One region of the Mesorhizobium sp. BR1-1-13 genome, then DNA from elsewhere that is predicted to be linked to it. Evidence: predicted binding sites of a transcription regulator. Region 1 holds the regulator's gene; each other region holds the start of a gene.
What was found. The regulator LexA, encoded in region 1, represses DNA repair genes until DNA is damaged. The targets are predictions, from matches to a motif close to TGTTCNNNNTGTGTTCNG.
Positions count from the first base shown of each region.

Region 2: LB533_RS05760 (2'-5' RNA ligase family protein) is a predicted target of LexA. The motif match lies at 2,108-2,125, and genes of this name have one in related genera.
Region 3: dinB (DNA polymerase IV) is a predicted target of LexA. The motif match lies at 1,712-1,729, and genes of this name have one in related genera.

Region 1 covers NZ_JAIUIH010000010.1:102,666-105,939, forward strand. Annotated here, with positions in the region: gene kynU (kynureninase) at 1-229, opposite strand, end outside; gene LB533_RS21995 (TetR/AcrR family transcriptional regulator) at 232-903, opposite strand; gene lexA (transcriptional repressor LexA) at 1,369-2,109, shown strand; gene LB533_RS22005 (ComEC/Rec2 family competence protein) at 2,103-3,274, opposite strand, start outside.
Region 2 covers NZ_JAIUIH010000002.1:270,547-273,820, forward strand. Annotated here, with positions in the region: gene LB533_RS05745 (DUF488 domain-containing protein) at 1-219, shown strand, start outside; gene LB533_RS05750 (ArsC family reductase) at 386-721, opposite strand; gene LB533_RS05755 (nuclear transport factor 2 family protein) at 951-1,304, opposite strand; gene LB533_RS05760 (2'-5' RNA ligase family protein) at 1,437-2,069, opposite strand; gene LB533_RS05765 (fumarylacetoacetate hydrolase family protein) at 2,344-3,274, shown strand, end outside.
Region 3 covers NZ_JAIUIH010000013.1:39,420-42,693, forward strand. Annotated here, with positions in the region: gene LB533_RS24825 (class I SAM-dependent methyltransferase) at 1-271, shown strand, start outside; gene dinB (DNA polymerase IV) at 442-1,683, opposite strand; gene LB533_RS24835 (hypothetical protein) at 1,826-2,062, shown strand; gene LB533_RS24840 (winged helix-turn-helix transcriptional regulator) at 2,202-2,618, opposite strand; gene LB533_RS24845 (dihydrofolate reductase family protein) at 2,760-3,274, shown strand, end outside.

The DNA of each region.
Region 1 (3,274 bases):
CCGGCATGTCGAACCAGCCGGCGGTGTTCCAGGCGCGGATCAGATCCTGCGCCCACTCCTGCGTGGCGGCCTTCTGCAGCTCGCCGAACACGGCGGGGGAAGCGGCGCCCAGCGAATTGCCGTCGAGATAGATCACCCCTTGAGGCAAGGTGAAGCGGTCACGCATGGCACGCAGCGGATCCGCGGTGTCCATTGCCTCGATCGCTGCGAGATCGGGAATTTTGCTCATGGTCACGATGTTCCTCGGTGAGAAGAGCGCCCCGGAAACGGGCCGGCTGTTTTGCCGCCGGGGCAAGGGCTGGCCGCATAGAGGCGCAAGAACAGGGTGAACGCCCGGTTCGATCTTTGCTCGATTTCCGGCCGAGGCAACTCCTCGAGCACCCCGACGATCCGGCGAACCTGGAGATCGCCGATCAAAAGACTGATGTAGATGTCGGCGGCTTCGACAGGATCGTCACAGGCGATCAGGCCGGCCCGACTTGCGGTTCGAAGCAGGTCGCCGACAAGCGGCATTATGGTATTGCGGCCGAATTGCGCGATCGATTGGCCCAGCGTGCCTGTATCGTTGACGTCGCCGGCTGCGGCGCGATTGAGCGCCACCGCCTTGTCGCCCGTCACAAGGGTCAGCAGGACTGGCCCGAGCGAATTCAGGGTTTCGAGTGGATCGCGCGCTTGGTGAAGAGCGTCCTCCAGCAGCTTCCTTGCTTCTCCCGCATTGGCTTCGATCAAGGATCGAAACAGGACCTGCTTGTTGCCGTACCAGTTGTAAAGGGTTTCGTTCGAGGCCGATGCCCGCTTGGCGATGGCAAGCAGGGAGGCGCTTTTGTAGCCGGTTTCCCGGAGCACCGCATAGGCGGCCTCCTCTATCCGTTCGCGTCGCGCGGCCTGCTTCGGCGTGGTCATTGGTGTTCCTCTTCGAAAACCGTACATTATTATACGGTTTAGTCAAGCGAACGGGAAGCAAGGAGCGAACGAACGCAGCCCGTCGCGTCCGGTGATGTCTGGCCACTTTCCGGCAGGAAGTTGGCATTTTGGTTTCGTTTCGTTCACGAGCCGCGGAGATTTTGATCCGCCCCGAAAGGCAGCCGGCACCTGCCGGTCACACAGTTTTCAGGCTTGTACCAAGAGTGGAGATCGGCCGGGCCACAGGCCATTAACCAAAATAGTTTCAAAGAGCCTGAGAGCGCATTGACGACGGATCGCGTTGGCAGGATGCTGGCTGCGGGAGGGCGTTTCGTTTCCGCCGCCTTAACAAATTCATTAAACTTTAAATGGTTGCGGAACACAACTGGAACAGATAGTGTTTGTTCTGGGTTTGTTTTCTGATTCTGGTTCCAGACCCTTCGTGCAATGCCTTTGGGGGCCGCCATGCTCACGCGCAAGCAACATGAACTCTTGATGTTCATCCATGAACGGCTGAAGGAAAGCGGCATTCCGCCGTCCTTCGACGAGATGAAGGAAGCGCTGGACCTCGCCTCCAAGTCGGGAATTCATCGGCTGATCACAGCGTTGGAGGAGCGCGGCTTTATTCGCCGCCTGCCCAACCGGGCGCGCGCACTGGAGGTGCTGCGCCTGCCGGACTCGATCGCGCCGGGTCTTAACGCGGCAAAGAAGTTCTCCCCGAGCGTCATCCAGGGCAGCCTCGGACAGGGCAGCCCTAGCCGGCAGATCAAGCCGGCGACGTCTTCGCGTCTGCCCGCTGCCGGCAATGACGACGACGCGGTTTCAGCGGTGTCGATCCCGGTCATGGGCCGTATCGCTGCGGGCGTGCCGATCGACGCTATCCAACATCAGACGCATTCCATTTCGGTGCCGCCGGACATGATCATGGGCGGCGAGCACTATGCGCTGGAGGTCAAGGGCGATTCGATGATCGAGGCCGGCATCTTCGACGGCGATACGGTCATCATCCGCAACGCCGACACCGCAAGTCCCGGCGAGATTGTCGTGGCCCTGGTCGACGAGGAGGAAGCGACGCTGAAGCGCTTCCGTCGCAAGGGCGCCTCGATTGCGCTTGAGGCCGCCAATCCGGCCTATGAAACACGTATTTTCGGACCGGACAGGGTCAAGGTGCAAGGCAAGCTGGTCGGACTGATCAGGCGCTACTGAGCGGGTTCGGCGGTGGGCTTTTCGGGTTTACGGTAAGGCGGCAGTCCCCTTGCCTCACGTGAAAATTTTCGCTGTTCGTGCCAGGGCCGATATGGCCTGTCGACGGCAAAGCTGACCTGGGCCGGTGCCGTCGCCGATTGCTGGTCGAAGAATACGGCGGCACTTCCCTTGCGAGCGAGCTGCCGCTTGGTGATGACGAGAACCAGCGGATTGTGGCAGGGGTCGTAGCCCCCGGGGTCGTTGATGACGATCAGATCCGCATAGGCGCAGGCCCTCCAGGCATCCTTGCGATCCTCCACCTGCGCAATGATCGCCCCGGAGGGATGCCGGGCCATGCACAGGCCGGTGAAACAATAGAAAGGCGCTCCCGCCGGAAGTTGCGCGGGATCGAAGATGTCGAACTGTCCGTCTCCGCTGCCGAACAGCTCCGGCGCAACGATGGTTTCGGATTTCAGCGCGCGTTTCCAGTTGTCGACCGTGAATTCGTTCGGGCGCGCCCGGTTGATCGCGAGCTCGCCGCCGCCGATCGGCAGCGCCACCAAGCGGGCATCCTCCGAAATCAGCACGTCCGGCGTGCGCGTGTCCGAGACGGTCAACAGGCCGGCGAGCGCGAAGGGAAGTGCCGCCAGCCGCAGCCATGTCGTGGCCATCGTCGCGATGACCAGGGCGATCGCCACCAGAAGAACGGATTGCTGCGAAATCAACCCGACCGCGTCGACCGGCGAGCGTTGCGAGATCCATCCCGATATGGCGATCATCGCGGTCAGTCCCTTGCCCATCAGATAAAGCGATGGTCCATCGAACCCGAACGGCATCAGCAGCGCACTGGCAACCGCAAGAAACATCACGACGGAAACGATCGGCATGACTGCAAGATTGGCGAACAGGCTGAGCGGCGACACGCGCTGGAAATGCCAGATGGCGAAAAGCGCCGTGGCGCTTCCCGCGATGATCGAGGTCATTGCCAGCCCACCTGTCGCCAGCAGCAGTTTTCGCGTCAGGAGGCCGGGCAAGGTCCGTTGCGGCGGCGGGGTCCGCGCTTTGTCGGCTTTGCGATCCGACCAGCCGGCATAGGCGCCGACCAGGGCCGCGGTGGCGGCGAACGACATCTGGAAGCTCGGCCCTACCACCTCGTGCGGCGACACCACGATGACGGCGATCGCCG
Region 2 (3,274 bases), on a different contig from region 1:
AGCGATGAACTGCGCAAATGGTTCGGACATGAGCCGGCGCGATGGGCGGAATTTCAGAAGCGGTACCGCGCCGAGCTCGACCGTAACGAGGACGCGGTGGCGACTTTGCGCGACTTGCTTGGCGAGGGCAAGGTGACGCTACTCTACGGCGCCCATGACGAAGCGCACAACAATGCGGTGGCGCTGGCGAAATACCTGCTTCGTCATCCTCGGGCTTGACCCGAGGATCCATGCCGTAGCCTCGGCCGAGGGTGCAGCGGCAGCAGAATTTTGCGCCGCTGCAACGCCATGATGTCACGGCATGGATCCTATGGTCTGCGCCGCGTCGCTTCGCTCCTTGCTCCGCCATAGGATGACGACATAGCGGTGTCGCGCCTGCCGAGCCTTACTTCACCGCCTCCTCGTAAACATCCGGCTTAAACCCCACCAGAACCCGATCCCCGACCTCCAGCACCGGACGCTTGATCATTGTCGGTTTGGACAACATCAGCGCCTTGGCCTTCTTCTCGTCGAGGCCCTGCTTGTCCTTGTCCGGCAGCTCGCGAAACGTCGTGCTCGCCTTGTTGAGCAGCTTTTCCCAACCGACCTTGCGGGCCCAGCCATCCAGCCTGCCCGCCTCGATTCCTTCGGCCCGATAGTCGTGGAACCGGTAAGGCACTGCATGGCCCTCCAGCCAGACGCGGGCCTTCCTGATCGTGTCGCAGGTGGTGATGCCGTACATGGTGATCGCCAAAACAGGTGCCTTTCGGACTTCGAATCTGGCGGCAGATTAAGCAGCTCCCGCGCGCTTTGCCAGCGGCCCGGCAGAACCATCGAGGACTGAGTTTCTTCAATGGCGGGCGCGCAGTCGCTGATCCGTGACGACGACGTGCTTTAGATCGGAGAGCGGCCAGGACATGATCCTGACCGCTCAGGATGCGGCGAAAGTGCCGACAGCCGGAAAACCCGTCTCAATAATAGAAGCGCTCTTCGGCAATCTTGCCGTTCTTGACCGTGTACAGGCCAACCTCGTCCATGGTGACACGCTGGCCCGTGGCCTTGGGCGTTATGTCAAATGTGAAGCGCACGGCGAACTGGTCGCCGTTGACATAAGGGCCCTCGACCGAGCCGCCATGGACTTCGTTGTTTTCCTGCCACCACTGGCCTTTCTGCTTGATGGCGTCCTTGCCGCGGCAGACGGCCATCGGCCCCTCCATCGCTTCGTAGCTGACGATGTCATCGGCATTGTATTTCTCGGCTGCACTTTCGTAGTCGCCCTGCTTGAGAAGGCCTGTGAAATGCTTGGCGATGTCCGTGACGGTCATGTGTTCCTCCTGTTCAGACGTCTTGCAAGTAGGGTGCAGCTTGCCGGCATGCCATCGTCAATCCGCGCGCTAGCTGACAAGCCGTGTCAGGATGATGGATCGCGCGGACTATGCGAGGACGATTCCAGGCTCTCACATGGCGGGCAGTGCATCGTCCTGGCCGGTCAGCCGCCAACGTCCGGGCTGCTTGTAGGCGCCCTTCCCGACGAGACTGTGGATCAGCACAAAATCCCGGACAGTCCAACCGACCGGATCGATCGAGCGCTCGCGAATTCTGGGAACGCCCACTTCATCACGAAGCAATGTAACATGCGGTTCTATGGACCTGGTGAGAAAGGGTCTTAACGGGCTGTCCGAGATCACCGCCGTCAGATCACGCCAGAATTTCTGCAGCGGCGGATTGCCATCGCTGCCGCGCAGGACCAGTGCACCACCGCCAAAAGCCGACAGGCGATCGAACGACACCTCGAAGGGCTTCGCAACGATCATCGATCCGATATGACAGGCGGCCTCTGCCAGCTCTTGCGGATACTCCTCATGGTCGCCGAGGCCGACAAGCGAGATGTGGATGTGATTTTCCGGAACCAGCCAGCCTTGCAATCCGAACTCACGGTTCAAGGCAATGGCCTTTCGCGCGAGACGACCAGCAATCGCGCTGCCGACGAGGATGGCAAAGAACAGCCGGTGGAAATGCTTCCCGGCCTGTTCCCATCGGAAAAAGGCTTGGCCGTTCTTCGCGGTTCCGAATGCGGGTTGCCCACTCATACTGATCTCGTCCGCCAATTGACTCAGGTTGAACATACTAGAACAAAACGAGAACAAGTGCAAGCCGAAAAATGACCCGGGCGTTGGGGCTCCCGCACCGCCGCATGCATCCAACCCCTGAAGGAGTGCTTCCTTGCGGCACGCCAATCGCCGACGACGCCGGCAGACATGGCGTCTGGATCACCACAAACGGGATAGACCTTTGACAGGAATCCGGTGAAAGTGCCGCGCCGAACCGGCAAGCCGCATTTTCGATGATCAGAGGACCGCACGCATGACAAACCCGATGCATCTGCCCGCCGAAGGCCTTTTTGTCGGGCGCGCCAGAAGCAGCGATGCCTCGCATCCCCTGGTGGCTACGGTGCGTGATGGCACCGTCTTCGACATCACGTCGAGCACGGCGCCGACCGTGCGCGATATCTGCGAGATGGCCGATCCGGCCGGTTATGTGCGCTCGGCCAAGGGCAAGCCGATCGGCTCGCTCGATGACATCGCGGCCAACAGTTTCGAAGCCGCGCGTGATCCGGCAAGGCCCTATCTCATATCCCCCGTCGACCTGCAGGCGATCAAGGCGTCGGGCGTCACCTTCGTCGTCAGCCTGCTGGAACGCGTCATCGAGGAACAGGCGCGCGGTTCGGCGGAAAAGGCCGATGCCATCCGCGCCGACATTGCCGGGCTGATCGGCCACGATCTGTCCAAGCTCAAGCCCGGTTCTCCGGAAGCGATGGAGATCAAGGCCAAGCTCATCGCGCGCGGCGCCTGGTCGCAATATCTGGAAGTGGGCATCGGCCCCGATGCCGAGATCTTCACCAAATGCCAGCCGATGGCCTCGGTCGGTTTCGGCGCCGATGTCGGCCTGCATCCCGTCTCGACCTGGAACAATCCGGAACCGGAGATCGCCATGATCGCCGCCAGCAGCGGCAGGATCGTCGGCGCCACCATCGGCAACGACGTCAATCTGCGCGACGTTGAGGGGCGCTCCGCGCTGCTGCTCGGCAAGGCCAAGGACAACAACGCCTCCGCCTCGCTCGGCCCCTTCATCCGCCTGTTCGACGGCACGTTCTCCATAGAGGACGTAAAGCGGGCCGTGGTCCGGCTGAAAGTCGAAGGTGAGGACGGGTTCTCGCTGGAGGGCGCGAGCTCGATGGCCGAGATCAGCCGCTCTCCCGAAGAGCTCGTAGCGGCTGCCATGGGCCCCCATCACC
Region 3 (3,274 bases), on a different contig from region 1:
CACGACCGTGCTGCACATGGTGCCTGAGGCGAGGCGCGGCCTCTGCCTGCGCGAAGCAGCGCGTGTCCTGCCCCCGGGCGGACGGCTGTTGCTGATCGACTATGCAGGGCCGGTAAGCGAGCGCAGACATGCGTCGGCAAGGCACGGCCGGCATGGCCAGTTCGACCTGGACCACCTTCGCGGACCACTGGCGGAAGCAGGGTTCGAGCGCATCGAAGGCGGCCCGCTCAACTGGCTCGGCCTGCATTTCCTGCGCGCCATCAGAGTGTGAAGGACGCCATGGCGTCGCGCCGGCGGTGCAGCGATGCGACCGCCGTCGCAATGAAATTTTAGCCTCTCTGTGACGAGCGCGCTGCGCCAGTGCGATAGTATTTTTAACATCGCGGACCCCAGCGGTGCCGGACGGCGATGGAGCCACTCCTGGCATCTTACTCCAGCCGCTCACAACTCCTTCTGCGCCAATTCCCTGAATTCGTCGGGCACGGAGCGGGCGGCCTCCAGCGCCACGGTGCCGTAGCCGACGGCCTGTTTGCCAAAGCGCTCGCGGATCTTGTCGATGGCGCGGTCGGCGCCGAAGCGCGCGAGCCCCTTTTTGGTGCCGGGGCGGCGCTTTTCGTCGGCGAGGCCGAGCGGCAGTTCGAGCTGCAGCTCGGCGCTTTCCTCCAGATGCGAGACCGAGATCGCCAGCAGTGAAATCGTCCTGTCATGGGGATGGTCGGCGAGCACGCCGCGCACCAGGTCTATCGCGATCTCGGCCAGCATCACCGTCGCCGAGATCGGCTGGTCTGATGTGATCGAGCGGGTGACGGCGCTGAGGTCGGCGAAGCGCACGCGCACCGTCACCGTGCGGCCGGGGCGCGCCTTGGCGCGCAGCCGGCTGGCGACGCGGTCGGCCAGATGCAGCAGGACAGGGATGTAGACGCGTTCCAGTGCCGGCTTGCGGCCAAGCGCCGACTGGGCACCGGCCGAATGGGCGCGGCGATGTGTTTCCAACTTGCGCGGGTCGCGGTTCCACGACAGAGCGGCGAGCTTTTCGCCGGCGGCGGGGCCGAGCAGCCGCGCCAGCGCGCCGCTGTGCGTCCTGGCCAGTTCGCCGATGGTCTCGATGCCGATCTCGGCCAGCCGCGCCCTGGTCGCCGGGCCGACGCCCCACATCAGGGAGACCGGCAAATCGTGTAGGAAGGCGATCTCGGTGCCGGGCTCGACCACCACCAGTCCGTCGGGCTTGGCCACCTGCGAGGCGATCTTGGCCAGGTGCTTGGTGCGCGCCACGCCGATCGAGATCGGCAGGCCGAGTTCGCTTCGCACGCGTTGGCGAATGGTCGAGGCGATCTCCCGCGGCTGTCCGAACAGATGCGTGCAACCGGCGACATCGGCGAAGGCCTCGTCGATGGAAATGCGCTCGACCAGCGGCGTGAAATCGTCGAGCACCTTCATCGCGGCGTCGCCGAGCCGCTGGTAGTCGCGGAAATTGCCGCCGACGAAGATCAACTGCGGGCAGAGCTCGCGCGCCTTGCGCCCCGGCATGCCGCCGCGCACGCCGAAGGCCCGGGCCTCGTAGGAGGCGGCGAGCACGACGCCGCCGCCGACCGCGATCGGCTTGCCGCGCAGCGACGGATCGAGAAGCTGCTCGACCGAGGCATAGAAAGCGTCGAGATCGGCATGCAGGATGGTGGGCTCCATCCCCGGTTCCTCGCCACGTTGTAGAATATCGAACATAAAGAGAACAAACGTTGCTCTCTGTCAAGCGAGGTCGCGATCCGCCGGAACATTGTCGCTCACAATCGCGTTGACGGGCCGAAGGGCGCCGCGTGCGGAGGCTGGCATGGGCAACTTTGAAATGATCGATCTGGTTTGCGTCGTCAACGCCTGCTCGACCGACCGCGCCGCGGGGCGGCTGGTTTCGATGGCCAGGGCCGTGGAGGAATTGCGGGTGCTGACCGGCGATTTCGTCTCGGCCGACGAAACGGTCGCGAATGCGCTGAGTGAAGTCGCGCTGCAATGCGGCTGCGCCGTGCTGTTCGATGAGCAGGCGGGCGCCGACATATTGCGCACGCCATAGCTCGTCGCCGGCGTGGTGCAATGCATCACGCAACCGCTCCAATTGCTTGTTTTTGCGCTATTCCGGACAGAGGGCCGTCACACGCTTTCCAACGCGCGTATGCGTGTCGCTGTTCCCGAGTCCGCTTTGGCGACATCCACTAACCGAGATGCTCCGCCCGCAGCGCCTGCTTCAGGCGCTCCAGCGCCGGCTCGCCGCCGGCAGCGAGCGTATCGGCGATCCTAGCCAGATGATCGTCGGCCTTGCGGTGCTTGCTGCCCCAGGCGCCGAGCGCGGCCAGCACGGGCACAAGGTCGATGCCGGCCTCGGTCAGGCGATAGATCGCCTTCAGCCCGTGCGTGGGATCACCGCTGCGGGTGAGGATGCCTTCGTCCTGCAATGTCTGGAGGCGCTCGGCCAGCGTGCGCGAGGAGATGCCCTCATCGGATTGCAGGAATTCGCGAAAGTGCTTTTTTCCGGCGAAGACCAGATCGCGGATGATGAGCAGCGTCCAGCGGTCGCCGAGCAGTTCGAGCGACAGGTTGATGGGGCAGCCGGACCGGTCCCGTGTCGACATGTATATGGTTCCGTTTTTAAATCGCTTTACTATTGACATCATTTTCATCTCAGGTCAATAGTTCCAAATGTAAATCATCGGCAGCCGTGCCAGCCGGGCGGGTAAAATGAGCCGCTCGGCCCTTTGACCGGGAGAACCATGATGAAAAAGCTGATCCTCCAGATGCAGATGTCGGTCGACGGTTTTGTCGGCGCCGACGCGGATCATCGCTGGCAGCTCTGGGAATGGGGCGACGACAGCGCCTGGGACGAGGAGCTGAAACGGGATTTCAACGCCGTCTTCGCCGGCATCGATACCATCCTCTTGAGCCGCAAGATGGCCGAGGAAGGGTACCTCACCCATTGGGGCAATGCGGCGAAGAGATATCCGCGCGACCCGTTTTACGCTTTCGCCCAGCGCATCGTCGAGGCGAAGAAGGTGGTGCCGAGCGACAGGCTCAAGGCCTCGCGATGGGAGCGCACGACAGTGGTCAGCGGCGACCTGCCGCGGGAGGTCGGCGCGCTTAAGGCCGGCGAGGGCGGCGACATCGCGGTGTTCGGCGGCGCCGGCTTCGCCTCGGCGCTGATCGCGGCCGGGCTGGTCGACGAGTTCCAACTGTTCATCAACCCCGCGGTGCTTGGCGCCGGACGCCGCATCTTCGACCAAGGCGGGTTCCG